2 regions of the Planifilum fulgidum genome follow, and region 1 is predicted to be linked to the other one. Evidence: riboswitches for the same ligand, from Rfam matches in the RefSeq annotation. Region 1 holds a riboswitch; the other holds the start of a gene.
The links. A riboswitch is a leader RNA that binds a small molecule or an ion and turns the genes downstream of it on or off. The one in region 1 is predicted to bind thiamine pyrophosphate.
Positions count from the first base shown of each region.

Region 2: it holds a riboswitch for thiamine pyrophosphate, as region 1 does, so the genes downstream of both, thiC (phosphomethylpyrimidine synthase ThiC) here and BM063_RS01490 (thiamine phosphate synthase) in region 1, are expected to answer to the same signal.

Region 1 covers NZ_FOOK01000002.1:95,405-98,970, reverse strand. The annotation lists gene BM063_RS01500 (NADH-quinone oxidoreductase subunit D) at 1-639, shown strand, start outside; gene BM063_RS01495 (DedA family protein) at 729-1,346, shown strand; TPP riboswitch at 1,455-1,561, shown strand; gene BM063_RS01490 (thiamine phosphate synthase) at 1,557-2,225, shown strand; gene thiO (glycine oxidase ThiO) at 2,270-3,382, shown strand; gene thiS (sulfur carrier protein ThiS) at 3,416-3,566, shown strand, end outside.
Region 2 covers NZ_FOOK01000046.1:7,322-10,887, reverse strand. The annotation lists gene thiC (phosphomethylpyrimidine synthase ThiC) at 217-1,965, opposite strand; TPP riboswitch at 2,189-2,301, opposite strand; gene BM063_RS16325 (ATP-binding cassette domain-containing protein) at 2,538-3,368, shown strand.

The sequences.
Region 1 (3,566 bases):
ATGAGGGTCGGAGGTGTCAAATGGGATGCTCCCGAAGGGTGGCTGGACAAGGTGCGCAATCTGGTTTCCTACCTGCGGGAGCGTCACGAAGAATATCTCGAACTGGTGGGGGGCAACGAAATCTTCATCAACCGGACCAAAGGAGTCGGCAAATACGACGCAAAAACCGCCGTCCAGTACGGATTGTCCGGTCCGTGCCTCCGTTGCACGGGAATTCAGCGGGATTTGAGGAAGGATCAGCCCTATTCGATCTATGACCGGTTCGATTTTGATGTTCCCATTGCCACCGAGGGGGACTGTTACGATCGCTTCCAGGTCCGGATGGAGGAAATCCGTCAATCCCTGCGGATCATCGAACAGGCGGTGGAGCAGATCCCCGAAGGGCCGATCATGGCGAAAGTGCCGCGGTTGATCCGCCCGCCGGAAGGGGAAGTGTACACGGCGGTGGAAAACCCCCGGGGAGAGCTGGGCGTTCACCTGATCAGCAAAGGGAAAGCCAATCCCTGGCGGATCCATTGGCGCCGGCCGTCCTTCCACAATCTGCAGATTTTGCCCCAGCTGTTGGAAGGGGAAAACATCGCCAACTTGATCGCCATCCTCGGTGCGGTGGATATCGTGCTCGGTGACGTTGACGGTTGAGAAGCGGAAGCGGTTCCCGTCCCCTTGATGAGGCTGGAACCGCTTTTCACAAGCGCGGTCTGAACTTGATCAAAAACGGGGTTAACTGAATGGAACAGACATGGGCCGAGTTTTTGTTGCAGTACGGATATATCGGGATTGTCTTCTTTCTGATCCTGGGAATCGCCGGCATTCCTCTTCCCGATGAAATCTTCATGACCTTCATCGGGTATCTTTCGTCGGAGGGGAAATTGAATCTGTATCTCACTTACATCAGCGCCCTTTCCGGCTCCGTCGGCGGAATCACCCTCAGCTACGTACTGGGAACGCGTTTCGGCTATCCTCTCCTGAAGCGATACGGAAGCAAACTCTTCATCACGCGGAGAAGGCTCCGGATCACTCAGTTTCTGTTCCGGAAATACGGCAACTGGGTATTGTTTTTTGGCTACTTCATCCCGGGAGTCCGTCATTTGACCGCCTATTTGGCCGGGATATCCAGACTTTCTTACGCCCGGTTCGGTTTGTACGCCTACTGCGGGGCGGTGGTCTGGTGCGCCACCTTCATCGGATTGGGGTATGTGCTGGGTTCCAGCTGGGAACTGGTGTTTCATTTCCTTAACCGTCTCGGGCCGGTGTTTCTGTTGGTCCTGATCCTGGCGGGAGGGTTTCTCGCCTGGTATTGCTGGTCGATAAGCCAGAACCGGGCCGGGTCCTCCCGCCCCAAATGATGAAGGGAGGCTTTCGGAAAATCGCGCCCCCTCTTCCGGAAGGGCGGATGCGGGATGCGATTTGACGCCCTTTGCGGGGGACTGCTAGAATAATAGAAAAACGTGAAAGGAGTCCACTGGGGGTGCACCTGTACGGTGCTGAGAGGGGTTTGCGCCCCAACCCTTTGAACTTGACCTGGGTAATACCAGCGCAAGGAATGTGGCGGTTGCGTGCGTTGCCGGTATCCACCAGGATACCGGTTTTTTGCAGGAAAGGGGGAGACGGGAATCGGAGCCAGACTTCATCTCGTCACCGGGGACCGCCACTTGCCGGACCACATTGTGGCCGTTGTCGAAAAGGTCCGGCCGTGGGTGGACCAGGTCCACCTGCGGTGGAAAAGCCGGACCGCCCGGGAGATGTATCGCTTGGGGAGCAGGCTTTTGGAGCGAGGGCTTTTGACTTCAGGACAGCTGGTCGTTCATGATCGGCTGGATGTGGCCATGGCGCTTGGTTGCGGCATCCATTTGCCGGAAGCGGGTCTGCCGGTGGATCGGGTGCGGGAAATCGTCGGTTGCCGGCATCGGGTGGGGGTGTCGGTTCATTCGGTCCGGGCCGCGGAACAGGCGGCCGCCCTGGGGGCGGACTACCTGATGTTCGGCCATGTATTTTCCACTCCGTCCAAGCCGGGGATTCCACCGAAGGGGCTTGAACTGCTTTCCCGGGTGGTTCGGGCCGTGAAGGTTCCGGTTCTGGCCATCGGTGGGATCAACGCGGAGCGGATTCCCCGGGTGATGGAGACGGGTTGTGCGGGGGTGGCCGTCCTTTCCGCTCTGATGGACAGTCCGAATCCCGAAGGGGCGGCCCGTCGAATGAGGGCACGGCTGGATCGCCTATCGTGACCATCCGGAGTGCGCCGGAGAGGAGAAAAAAGGGGGGCTACAGGTTGCATGAGCGGGATGTGGTGGTGATCGGAGGTGGTGTGATCGGCTGTTCCATCGCATACTATCTGGCCAAGCGGGGAGCGCGGGTCACCGTCCTGGAGCGGGATCTGATCGGCTCCCACTCCTCGTCCGCCGCCGCGGGGATATTGGGAGCCCAGGTGGAGATGGCCGAACCGGGGCCGTTGAGCGAGCTGTGCGTGAAGAGCCGGTCCATGTTTCCCGATTTGGCTTCGGAGCTGTATCGTCTGACCGGCATCGACATCGAATTGATCCGGACGGGCGTGTTGCGGATCGCCTGGACCCGGGAAGAGGCCGAGGCGCTTTATAAGCGGGGGGTTTGGCAGCGCGAACGCGGCGGGACGGCGGACTGGTGGGACAGGGATCGGGTTCGGAGCGTGGAACCGGCGGTGTCCGACCGGATCGAAGGGGCGCTGTACATCCCCGGGGATTCCCATGTTTCCTCTTCCCGGTTGACCCGGGCCTTTTCCTATGCGGCAGAGCTGCTCGGGGCCGAACTGATCGAGCGGTGTGAAGTGACTGCCTTGCGCGCCGGAAAGGACCGGATTGAAAGGGTGGAGTCGGACCGGGGGACGTTTCAGGCGGAGCACGTGGTGCTGGCGGCGGGGGCCTGGAGCGCCGCGCTGGCGGGGAAATTGGGATTGCGATTGCCGGTGGTTCCGGTCAAGGGGGAATCCCTGGCGGTATATCCCCGAAGGGCGCTCTTTGAAAGGACGCTGTTTGCGGAGGGATGCTACCTGGTCCCCAAAGCGGACGGCAAGGTGATCGTGGGGGCGACGGAGCGGGCCGGCGATTTTACCGAATGGGTGACGATGGACGCCATTCAGAAACTGACCTCGGAAGCGGTCCGGCTGGTCCCGGAATTGGCGGACAGCACGTTTATCCGCGCCTGGTCCAGCGTCCGTCCCGGGTCCGTCGACGGCCTTCCCTTTATCGGGAAGTTTGAACCCTACCGCAATCTGTTTGTCGCCACCGGCCATTTCCGCAACGGCATTTTGCTCAGTCCCGTCACCGGCCAGGGGATTGCCGAAATGATCGCGGGAGAGGAAGTTCCGGATCTGAAACCCTTTTCGCCCAATCGCCTGTCGCAGCCGTAAACATTCCGGCTGCCCGTGAAAGGGGGAGAGATTATTCGCATCCGCGTGAATGGAAAAGAGATGGAACTGCCCGAGGAAGTCCGAACCGTCTCCGGACTTTTGGAACACCTGGGGGTGGAAAAAAGGATCGTTGTGGTGGAGCGGAACCGACAGATCCTGGAAAGGGAAGAGCATGACTCGACTC
Region 2 (3,566 bases), on a different contig from region 1:
GCCGGGGACAGGAGTCCCGAACTGACGACTTTGTTGTGTACGGCTACTCCCCTTGGAAGATATGATGTTGTCATTCCTCATTAACATATTATGAAAAGGAAGACCGATATGTCAAGACATTTTTTTGGTTTTCCGCGGAAGAGCGTGAAACTTCCGCAGACAATCGCAAATTGAAGGGACGGGGGACTGCCCCCGTCCCGGAGAGATTCCCGTTTGTCACCGGTAGAGGCGAGAGCCCGTCTCGCGGAACTCTTTGGCCTTTTCCTTCAAGCCGGTTTCCACGGCTTCTTCGAGGGTGAGCCCCTTTTTCGCGGCGTATTCCCGGAGGTCCTGCGAGATGCGCATGCTGCAGAACTTGGGGCCGCACATGGAGCAGAAGTGGGCGGTTTTCGCCGGTTCCGCCGGCAGGGTTTCATCGTGATAGGCCCTGGCTCTTTCCGGATCGAGGGACAGATTGAATTGGTCCGTCCAGCGGAATTCAAAACGGGCTTTGGACAAGGCGTCGTCGCGAAGCTGGGCGCCGGGATGCCCCTTGGCCAGATCCGCGGCATGAGCGGCGATTTTGTAGGCGATGACCCCTTCCTTCACATCTTCCTTGTTGGGCAGCCCGAGGTGTTCCTTCGGCGTGACGTAACAGAGCATGGCGGTGCCGTACCAGCCGATCATCGCCGCGCCGATGGCGGAGGTGATGTGGTCGTAACCCGGGGCGATGTCCGTGGTGAGGGGGCCGAGGGTGTAGAAGGGCGCTTCGTGGCAGATTTTTTGCTGAATCTCCACATTTTCCCGGATTTTGTGCATCGGAATGTGGCCGGGTCCCTCGACCATCACCTGCACATCGTATTCCCAGGCGATTTTCGTCAGTTCCCCGAGGGTTTTCAATTCGGCGAACTGCGCCTCGTCATTGGCGTCGGCGATGGAACCGGGCCGCAGGCCGTCCCCCAGGGAGATGGCGATGTCGTATGTCCGCAGGATTTCGCAGATCTCCCGGAAATGGGTGTAGAGGAAATTCTCCTGGTGGTGGGCCAGACACCAGGCGGCCATGATGGAACCGCCCCGGGAGACGATGCCGGTCACCCGGTTGGCGGTCAGCGGGATGTACCGGAGCAGGACGCCGGCGTGGATGGTGAAGTAATCCACGCCCTGTTCCGCCTGTTCGATCAGGGTGTCCCGGTAAATTTCCCAGGTCAACTCCTCCGGTTTGCCCCCCACCTTTTCCAGGGCCTGATAAATGGGGACGGTGCCCACGGGGACCGGCGAGTTGCGGATGATCCATTCGCGGGTGGTGTGGATGTTTTTTCCCGTCGACAGGTCCATGACCGTGTCGGCACCCCAGAAGGTGGCCCACCGCATTTTTTCCACTTCTTCCTCGATGGAGGAGGAGACGGCGGAGTTTCCGATGTTGGCGTTGATCTTGACGAGAAAATTTTTCCCGATGATCATCGGCTCGCTTTCGGGATGGTTGATGTTGGCCGGAATGATCGCCCGCCCCCGGGCCACCTCTTCCCGAACGAATTCGGGGCTGACGTTTTCCCGGATGGCCACGAATTCCATCTCCGGAGTGATGATCCCCCGGCGGGCGTAATGCATCTGTGTCACGGCGCGCCCCGGTTTGGCCCGGAGCGGTCGGCGCTTGAGTCCGGGGTACGGTTGAGAGGGACTTTCGGACTTCGAAGAATACCCGTCGTCAATCGGTTGCGGTTGCCTTCCCTCGTATTCCTCCACATCTCCGCGCCTTTCGATCCACCGGCGCCGGAGCGGGGGCAGTCCCTTCCTGACGTCGGTCTCCACATCCGGATCGGTCCAGGGGCCGCTGGTGTCGTAGACACGGACCGGAGGGTTTTCCCTTTCCCCGAACCGGCCGGTGGTCGGTGAAAGCCGGATTTCGCGCATGGGCACGCGGATGTCCGGCCGGGATCCCTGGATGTACACCTTTTTGCTCGCCGGAAAGCGGAAGTCGTTGGACATTCCTTCTCCTCCTCCTTCTTTTGAACGGTTTGGCGCACACCAACGGAAGGGGCTTGAGAAGGGAGAAGGGGTCCGTCGGATTCGGTTCGGAGAGATGATGCACCGTTTCTTCATCTTCTGGATTGAACGGAAATGCCGTCGGATTTAAAAACCATTCCAAGAAAAAACCGCATGCCCGCAGGCATGCGGCGAACGGAACCCGCACCGCCCCGAAAAGGGCGCCGGGCCCCCTTGTCTCCATCCCTGCGCTGGCATTACCCAGATCAGGTTCAACGGTCGGCGGCAGATCCCCCGCCCTCTCAGCCTGGCTTTCCCCAAGCTCCCGTTGGATATGCGGTTGTCGCTTCGAAAGTATCACATCCCCCGCAACGGGTCAATCAGCCGAAACGACCGCTGCGGCCCTTTAAAATTATTGAACACGGTTAAAAGAGATTTAACCGTCCGAATCTTAGCCAAATGCGGGGGGAGGCGGATTTATCCGATGGATCAAGAGATTGGAAAAGACCCTTCTTTCTGCCCGGGTTTTCGGGTATCCTTAATGATAGGTGCATCGGATGAAAGGATGAAAGTCCTTGCGGATTGAGTGGTCTCATCTCAACAAGGTTTATGCTTCCAAAAACCATCCGCGGTCACGCCGAATCGGCCTTCTCGATTTTACCGCCGCCGCGAGGAAAGGCATCACTGCGATTCTCGGTCCCGAAGGCTCCGGAAAAAGCACGCTGTTGCAGCTTACCGCCGCCCTGCAGGTCCCTGACGACGGGCGAATCACCTACCAGTTGGAGGACGGCGAAACGGTGATCTGGTCCCGGGGACGCGCGGCCGCCGCGGGCACCTCCGCCCTGGGAAATTTGAAATCCCGCATGATATACATTCCGCCCATGCGCCGGATGAACCATTCCATCTCTCTCGAAAAATATCTCTTATACCGCGCCCAGCTCAGCCAATTGCCCTATCCCAGGAGGCGCGTCGCCGAGCTGATCGCCGAATGGGGATTGGCCGCCGTCCGGCGCGCCTCCCTTTCCGCCATCCCGGGGGAAATGGTGAAGCGGGTGTTGCTGGTTGAGATGTTGCTCCGGGATCCGTTGATCGCGCTGCTGGACGAGCCCACGGCGGGGCTGGACCACTGGGGAAAACGGCTTTTGTGGCGGGAATTGCGCCGCCTCGCGCCTCACCGGATCATTTTGGTCGCCACCCGGGATCTCCGCTGGGCGGAATGTGCGGATGACCTGCTGCTGATGGAGTCGGGCACTTGTCGCCGGATGGGACCCAAAAAACTGTTGACGGCCAACGTGCCGGAAGGGACGGTGGCCGCTTGGTATGAAATGATGCAGACTTTTGCCAATCATCGTTCCCGTTCCCGCAGGGCAGGCTTGATCGCCGAGCGGCGGGAAAAGGGGTACTGACCCGGCCCGCCGCGTCTTGTCGGAGCCTGAAGGGTGGCGCGGCCTTCCGCCGCCCGGATCGCCTCGGCGTAAAGGGCGGATTCGGTGGTTCTCCGGGCGCCTTCGGCGGGCGCGGAACATTTCCGACTTCCCGGATCAGGGGGTGAAACCGGCCGGCACGGGATGTGCCGGTTTTTCTTTTGGCAAAATAAAAGCAAC